Regions from separate parts of the Enterococcus sp. BWT-B8 genome, predicted to be linked through region 1. Evidence: riboswitches for the same ligand, from Rfam matches in the RefSeq annotation. Region 1 holds a riboswitch; the other holds the start of a gene.
What was found. A riboswitch is a leader RNA that binds a small molecule or an ion and turns the genes downstream of it on or off. The one in region 1 is predicted to bind FMN.
Positions count from the first base shown of each region.

Region 2: another riboswitch for FMN. It lies ahead of ribD (bifunctional diaminohydroxyphosphoribosylaminopyrimidine deaminase/5-amino-6-(5-phosphoribosylamino)uracil reductase RibD); the one in region 1 lies ahead of LI951_RS00840 (ECF transporter S component).

Region 1 is NZ_JAJDJV010000001.1:180,111-184,600, reverse strand. It holds gene LI951_RS00845 (ferredoxin) at 4-228, shown strand; gene LI951_RS00840 (ECF transporter S component) at 941-1,546, opposite strand; FMN riboswitch at 1,726-1,849, opposite strand; gene LI951_RS00835 (pseudouridine synthase) at 2,103-2,819, opposite strand; gene scpB (SMC-Scp complex subunit ScpB) at 2,821-3,438, opposite strand; gene LI951_RS00825 (segregation/condensation protein A) at 3,435-4,217, opposite strand; gene LI951_RS00820 (N-acetyltransferase) at 4,241-4,490, opposite strand, start outside.
Region 2 is NZ_JAJDJV010000018.1:17,652-22,141, reverse strand. It holds gene cls (cardiolipin synthase) at 1-811, shown strand, start outside; gene LI951_RS13870 (L-lactate dehydrogenase) at 884-1,831, shown strand; FMN riboswitch at 2,027-2,161, shown strand; gene ribD (bifunctional diaminohydroxyphosphoribosylaminopyrimidine deaminase/5-amino-6-(5-phosphoribosylamino)uracil reductase RibD) at 2,279-3,337, shown strand; gene LI951_RS13860 (riboflavin synthase) at 3,339-3,959, shown strand; gene ribA (GTP cyclohydrolase II) at 3,960-4,490, shown strand, end outside.

The DNA of each region.
Region 1 (4,490 bases):
TCTTTGAAGTGTAGAATTATCCCCGATAAATGTATTGCCTGCGGACTTTGCCAAGTTTATGCTCCTTCTGTTTTTGATTATACAGAAGAAGGCATTGTTCTTTTTAAAAATGAGCCGCAGCAGCTTAAAATAAATGTTTCAAACACAGACCAGGCTACTCTGGACGCCGTGATCAAAGCTTACCGCAAATGTCCTGTTCGTGCAATAGAGATTGAAAAAAAAGACTGACATTTGTCCATATAATTTGCTTAATAGACTTACTTGTATTCATAGATTTAAGAAATTTGACAGTCTTTTTCTTCTTCATTAAATAAAGAGGACTCAATTAGAATTATTTTCAGCTAAATAATTATATTTCTATGCTTCGACCAACTGAGACCGCTGCTGAATAAGTAAATTACTGATAATTCTCTGCTGCTCATCACTATTTATTTCAAGCTCAATGGTTCGTTTTACTGACCATAGCTTCCAAATTCTGCATGATTTCCACCTTGAATTTCTTCAAAAGAATTGACTCAGGCAACTATTCTTTCGCTTCGGAAAATTTTTCCTGATTTAATACACTATCATTTATTTTATCAAAGTATTGCATACCCTCTTGCTAGCTTACCAATGAAGCACTAAACATTCATATCAAGATATTAGAATGTGTCCTCTATAGGCTTGAATCATACACTAATACGAAGATGCACATGCGGATTTAATCAAGATAAAATAACAATTAAAGAAGATAATGAATGCAAGATACGCCCTCCATCTATCATCTTTATAAAATCACTCATCAGTCCAAATTTATACGAAAAATTATCAATAACTTTCAGTATTCAGGATGAACGAATAGTATGGCTCATGACTGTTTGACAAAGTATCTAAAAAAACCTTCACTGCCCAAAAAAGCAGGAAGGTCTTTCTTTTACAATTTTTAATGGAGATGCTTCGCTTATTTTGCGGTTGTTTGATTGCCCAGCTGATTTTGCTTTCTGCTTAACCAAGGGAGTATCTTCACATAGAACAGCATAAACACACTGCTGATAATAACTCCTTTAATTAAGTTGAATGGAACAATTGCAGCAGCGATGTAGCTTTCCATTGATCTTCCCAAAAATTCCTGTGCACTTACTCCGTAAAGTCTCAAATACAATGGCGTAATCACAAAATAATTTGCTATGCTCATAAATACAGTCATCATCAGAATACCGGTTACAATTCCGGCTGCTTTGTTTACCAGCTTATGCGAGCCTTTATTGAAGAAATAATACATCGGCAACGTGAACATTGTAGAAGCCAGGAAGCTGGCAATATCTCCGACCATGTTCTGCGGTGACGGTCCTGTCATCAACAAATGCAGCATAGAACGAATAAGTGCTGTAACGATCCCAGCAAATGGACCGAATAAAAACATGCCCACCATCACCGGTATGTCACTGAAATCAATCTTTAAAAAAGGAACCGACGGCAACAATGGAAAATCAATAAATTGCAATGCTGCACCAAGAGCAGCTAACATTGCCACGCCAACCATTTTTTGTACCTTACTGTTTCTCATGAAATCCTCCTGACAAGGATCCATCTTCAAATGAACCATTCAAAAAGCGAACTTTCTTTAGATGTTCCGCATTTAAACATCCTCTTACAAATCTTTCAACTGCAGAAAAAAACTCTATTTTTCTGCAGGGAAAAATAGAGTTAGAGTCATCTTATCTGAAAGAAAGCTATTCAAATAAGCCCTATCTTCTTTATCCAGACTTTACTGTCGGTATTGGAATTACACCAATTCGGCTACTTGCAATAAGTAGGTCGTGGACTATAACCACCGGTCGGGAATTACACCCTGCCCCTGAAGACGAACCTTTATTTAATTTTTAATACATCCCAATTATACATCACTTCTGCAAAAAAGCAATAGTTTAGCATCTCACAATCACGACAAAAGCATGAAGAAATATTTTATGAAGCGATAGAAAGTACATGGGCCTTGATCATAAAATTTGCAATTGATACATAATAACCATCTATTTTTTTACTAACTATCCGCTATCAATAAAAGTGAATAGGAAACAGGCTGGCAAAATTCGAGCACAGATTAATTATTCATTGTGCTGCTATTTTGCCTCATTAAGCAGACTGCTGATTTCTTTTTTATTCAAACTGCGATATTCCCCAGGTCTAAGTCCCTGTAATGTCAGATTTCCAAATTTTTCTCTTTTTAATTTTTGCACCGGATAACCTACAGCCTGAAACATGTCTTTGACCTGATGATTTTTCCCTTCATGGATCGTCAGTTCAACAATACCGGTGTTTGTTTTCAAGTCCACTGACAGAATTTGAAAATCTGCCGGAGCCGTTCTGTAACCTTTAACGCGAACACCTTTTTTCAAAGGCTGCAAGTCATGTTTTTTAGGAAGTCCTTTTACCTTAGCCACATACACCTTATTTACTTCGTGGCTTGGATGAATCAGCTTTTGCGAAAATTCTCCGTCATTTGTTAAAAGAATGATCCCTGATGTATCATAATCTAAACGACCAACAGGATAAATTCGCTCTTTAACACTTGGGAAAAAATCCGTAACAACTTTTCTGCCCTTATCATCAGATACAGAGGAAATAACCCCTTTTGGTTTATAAAAAAGATAATAAACATTTTCTTCCTGATAAATCGGCACATCGTCTACCTCAATCAGATCATTTCTGCTGACTTTTGTTCCCAGCTCTTTAACAATTTTTCCGTTGACCTTTACTCTTCCCCGCTCAATATATTCTTCTGCTTTTCGGCGTGAAGCAATCCCGGCATGAGCAATTACTTTTTGCAGTCTTTCCATGTTATTCTTTCTCCTCACTCTCCGGCTCTTCTAGCATCTCTGTTTCAGCAAGTTCATTCTTGTATCGATCAAAAAAGAGATCCAAAGGCAGCTCTTCGTTAATTTCCTCTTCCATATCCTGAATATCTGGAAGTTCATCCAAAGTTTTCAATCCAAAATAATCCATAAAATAATCAGTCGTACCATATAATATTGCCCGACCAGGCCCATCAACCCGACCTTTTTCCACTATTAACTGTTTAGCAGCCAGCTTTTGAATAGAGCCGGCAGACTGCACTCCACGAATTTCGTCCACTTCAACTCTTGAAATAGGCTGCTTATAAGCAATGATTGACAGTGTCTCCAACGCTGCCTGGGAAAGATTATTGGCGATTGGCGATTGAGCATATTTTTTCAGCAAAGGAGCATATTTTTTCTTTGTAGAAAGAACAAACTGATTCCCCACTTCTAATATATTTAATGCCGAACACTTATCCTGTTCATATCTTTTCATCAATTCAGATACAATTTCAAATGTTTTTGCAGTAGGTAGATTTAATAGATATGCCAGCTCTTCCAAGCTGATCCCCTCATCCCCCACTACAAAAAGAACTGCTTCGACTTGACTCATCATCGTCACGTTGTTTCCTCCAAATCATTTGTTGTTTCATTGTTGCTCTGAGCATTATACAGAAAAATCGAACCATAATTTGACTCCTGTTCAACGCGGACCAGATGTTTTTTCATCAACTCGAGTAAAGCCATAAACGTTGTTACAATTTCCTGTTTAGAATAGCTTTCAAAAAAAGAATCCAGCTCGACCGGCTCATTTGAATGCAGCGACCCGATCTTTTCTGTCAGCTCCGCAAGTTTCATCTCAATCGAAACATCCTCACCTGTCACAGTTGTCTGAACCGGCTGACGTTTTTTCCTTTTTTCAAGCATGGAATGAAAAGCCAAAAATAAATCAATGGTATTTAGTTGATTCGGTTTAAGCAATGGCTGTACTTCCCTGTATTCTTCAATATCCATCGGTTCCTTTGTATAGTACAAGCTGCGTTCCGCTTCTTTTTCATGAAGTAATCCGGCAGCATACTTAAATTTTCGGTATTCAAGAAGCTGAGTAACCAGAGCTTCTCTCGGATCTTCTCCTTCGAGTTCTTCTTCATCAGTGACTTCCAGTTCTTGTTTCGGCAGCAGCATTTTACTTTTAATCGCCATCAATGTAGCAGCCATAACAAGATATTCTCCGGCAATTTCCAGCTCCAGCGACTGCATGGCATGTATATAGCCCATATACTGTTCTGTTACAGCAGTAATTGGGATATCATAGATATCGATCTCCAGCTTTTTGATTAAGTGAAGCAATAAATCCAGCGGGCCTTCAAAGATATCTAATTTTATATTGATTTCCTGCAAAATATATCCAACTTTCTACTTTATCAATTCCCTTGTTTCTGCTTCCATTTATCCAGGTATGCCACAGTGGCATTTGTTCCGCTAATCATACAATCGCTGTAATTTTCCTGAAGCTCATTTAATAAAAGAAACCCTGCCCCTTCTCCACGTAAAGACGGATTTATACTTATATCATGAAGCACCAGCATTCTTGCAGACTCCTGTTCGATTCCCAGAAGCCCCTGAATATTTTTCTCCTGAGTAGGAATCCACAGCAGCAAACTCAGATTATTG
Region 2 (4,490 bases), on a different contig from region 1:
AATGGTTATTATTGATGGAGAAATTGCTCATGTCGGCGGAATGAATATAGGAAATGAATACAGCGGGCGAGGGGAAAAATTTGTCTACTGGAGAGATACCAATATTCGTTTACAAGGACCCTCAGTCATTGAGGTACAGGAATGCTTTATTTATGACTGGCTGTTTTTGGATAAAGGGCAGTATACTCTATCTCATTTTCTGGTTAATGATAAACGCTATTTTCCATTAGTGGAGAATGAAACTGCAGCAATAGATTCTGAAATTGTTCAGGTTATTTACGGCGGACCGTATGACAAGGAGCGGGTCATTAAAGATTCATTTGTCGATCTGATCAGTAAGGCTGCTGTTTCCATCAAAATTGCCATGCCTTATTTTGTTCCGGATGAAGAAACATTGGGCGCTTTAAGACGGGCAGCGCGCTGCGGTGTAAAGGTCCAGCTGATCATTCCCGGAAAAGGGGATCGTGGGATTTCGTATCATGGAACAAATTCGTTTATTGACGAGCTGCTTTCAGCAGGGATAGAAGTGTATGCCTATGACCGCTCTTCTTTTATTCACTGTAAATATATGATTATTGATGATCATGCAGCAACAGTTGGCTCGACGAATTTTGACATCCGCAGTTTTTATCTTAATCATGAACTGTCACTCTTTATTTATGGTCCTTCACCGGCGATTGAGGAGTTGACTGACCAGTTTGCTGCTGATCTGAGCAATTCCGGTCAAGTGAATGAAGCCATGCAGGCAAAGAGAACGCTGCTTGAAAAATGTAAGGAAAAAATCAGTGCGTTGTTTGTGCCGATTCTTTAAGGCAGCAAACAGATAAGCCTAGTGTATAATTGCTGAAATCAACATATTTATTAGACAGGAAGGTGAACGAGTATGAATAAAATTATTGTAATCGGTAATGGAGATGTCGGTTCAAGCTACAGCTTTGCTTTGATGGCCCAAGGGGTAGGAAGTGATGTGGGGATTATTGATCTGGATGCGAACAAAGTCGCCGGTGATGTACAGGATCTTACTCACGGACTGGCTTATGTCGGACCCAAAAATATCTATTCTGCGACTTACGCAGATTGTTCTGATGCGGATATGATCGTGATCACAGCCGGAGCTGCTCAAAAAGAAAACGAAACCAGACTGGATCTGGTGAAACGGAATGCCGCTATTATGAAGTCCATTGTTGAAGCTGTTATTCGGGAGGGGTTTAATGGAATATTTCTGATTGCCAGCAACCCGGTGGATGTGTTGACGCATTATGTAAAAGAGCTGACTGGATTTCCTCCAAAAAAAGTAATTGGTTCTGGCACGTCTTTGGACAGTGCAAGACTCAGAAGTGCGGTAGGCGAAAAATTTCAGATAGATCCAAGAGATGTGAATATTTACATTTTGGGAGAGCATGGAGACACACAATTTCCTGTCTGGTCGCATGGCAATATCGGAGGGTTGAAAATTACAGAATGGCTGGATCAGCATCCAGAGTTTTCACAGGAGGATCTTTTGAAGCTGTCAGAAAATGTCAAAAACGCTGCCTATGAAATTATCAATTATAAAGGCTCTACGCATTATGGAATAGCAATTGCTCTGGCACGAATTACTCAGGCAATTCTGCAGGATGAAAATTCGGTGCTGCCGGTTTCTGTTCATTTGGAAGGACAATACAATAGTGAAGATGTTTGTATTGGCTCCAATGCGGTTATAAACAGAGAAGGCATTCGGGAAATTATTGAGACGCCTCTTGATGAGGACGAGAAGAAGAGCATGCAGCATTCCATCCAAACCTTAAAAAACATGCAGGACAGTATACTGGAAGATCCGGCATTGAGGTAAAGCCGACTGGTATAAAAGGATGGGTACTTTCAGCAGCTAAATCGTATAAGACGTTCGGGAAAGAAATCTCATCTTGTAATCGACTTACTTTTCTAAGATTGGAAGGCACCTATTTGCTGTAAATAATTTATCAGCTGTATGGAAAGAGATTGACATTCTGTTTTTACAACTGTATTCTTAAACTGTTAATTGAATAGATTTCTTCGGGGCAGGGTGTAATTCCCGACCGACGGTGACAAGCAATGCTTGAAGTCCGTGACCCGCATATTTGCGGTTGATCCAGTGAAATTCTGGAACCGACAGTTAAAGTCTGGATGGGAGAAGAAAAACTTAGTAGAACTTGACGGGAGAAGTGTATCTTTTTTTGTCATCGTTTCTTTGAGTTTGATTTGTAACAGCCCTGTGTATTTGTGCGGGGCTGTTTTGTTTTGGAAAGGAGGAATTATTTTGCATGAAATGTTTATGAAGCTGGCAATTGAGGAAGCAAAAAAGGGGCAGGGGAAGACCTATACAAACCCTTTAGTTGGCTCAGTCATCGTTAGTGGAAATGAAGTGATTTCGCAAGGCGCACATCTCGAATTTGGACAAGCGCATGCTGAAAAAAATGCAATTGATTTATGTAAAACTCCCGAAAAATTATTCAATTCAACACTCTATGTTACCTTGGAGCCCTGTGATCATTATGGAAAGCAGCCGCCATGTACAGCGATAATCAGCAACTCAGGAATCAAATGCGTAGTCATTGGGCAGCTGGACCCTAATCCGCTGGTTTCAGGAAAAGGTGTGGAAAAGTTAAGAGAACAGGGAATCCAGGTGATTACAGGGATTCTGGAAAAAGAGGTTCGTTCATTAAACGAACACTACAATTATTTTTTTGAAAGGCAGATGCCGTTCGTTACCTTAAAGCAGGCAATGTCAGCGGATGGGAAAATTTCTTTTGCCCGAAGACGAACACAGCTAACGCAGGAAGCGGCTTCAAAAAGGGTTCATGAAGAAAGAGGAAGCTATCAGTCAATTTTAGTGGGAAGTGAAACGATTTTAACGGATAATCCCAATTTATTATCAACAAACAAGTCTCCATTTCCTCCCGTTCGCATTGTGCTGGATCGAAGAGGACGAGTTTTAGTGCATCCCCAATTTAATATTTTTAAAGATAAAACAGCACCCGTACTGATTTTTACTGAAGCAGCTGTAAACACCGAACAATTGCCAGGGCATGTAGAAGTAGTCTCGTTATCAAAAGTCACGATTCCAGCAGTACTCCATGCGCTGCTGGAAAGAACCATTCAGTCTGTTTATGTAGAAGGTGGAGCAATAATCCATGATGCTTTTTTAGCAAGCGATTGTTGGGAAGAAATAATTTGTTATATGACACCGACTCTCTTGGGTGGAAATAGTCTTCCGGCGATGTCAAGTAATCGAGAGACTAGCCATTTAGCTTCAATGAAGTTCACAGAGATAGAAAAAATCGGTGAAGATTTTCGAATTGTCGGAAGGAGAGAGTGATATGTTTACAGGGTTGATTCAGGAAAAAGGAAAAATTATTCGAATGAGCCATATGGGGCAGACTGTAAAGCTTACCTGCCAAGCTTCGGCAGAATTGCTCAGGGACTATCAAATTGGAGACAGTATGGCCATAAACGGGGTTTGTCTAACTGCAATTTCAATCACTCAACAACAATTTACCGTAGATATTATGCCGGAAACCTATCAGCGGACAAATTTTTCCCGCTTGAAAGTGAATGATGAAGTAAATCTGGAACGGGCACTCCTATATGAAGGGCGTTTGGAAGGACATTTGGTTACCGGACATGTAGACGGCATGACTCGCCTTAAAGAAAAAAGAGTACAGGAGAATGCGCTTGTTCTTACATTTGACTTTCCAGATTCATTTCATGGAGAAATTATTGCTCAGGGTTCTATCGCTGTTAACGGTGTCAGTTTAACTGTTACACAGATTACGAGTTCGAGTTTTTCCGTCAGCTTGATTCCTCATTCAAAGGATCAGACCAATTTAGGGAAATTAAATTGTGGCGATTATGTAAATATTGAAACTGATGTGTTGGGAAAATATGTGAAAGCACAGCTGGGTGTATACCAGCCGACAAACTGGAAAGGACTGGTTTAATTGAGTAGAGAGAAGATTCAGGAAGCCATAGCGTTTCTAAAAAAGGGCAAGCTGATTGTGGTGGCAGACGATGATGATCGGGAAGCAGAAGGCGATTTAGTTGGTATTGCAAATCTGGTGTCGGCTGAAAATGTCAACTTTATGGTTACCTTCGCGAGAGGCTTGATTTGTGCTCCTGTCTCTAAAAAAATTGCGAATCGTTTAAATCTTGCAGAAATGGTGGGGAATAATACGGACAGCTTTGGTACAGCCTTTACTGTCAGTGTTGATCATGTAGAAACAGCAACAGGTATTTCAGCTTATGACCGTGCCAAAACGATTGAAGCGTTGGCGAACAAGGAGAGCCTGTCGGAAATGTTTAATCGGCCGGGGCATATTTTTCCACTGATTGGTAAAGAAGGGGGTGTACTGGAAAGGCGTGGTCATACTGAAGCAGCCATTGATTTAGCCAAGCTGGTTAACCGGAGTGAAGCGGCTTATATATGTGAAATTCTAAACGAGGATGGAACCATGGCAAGACGGCCTCAGCTT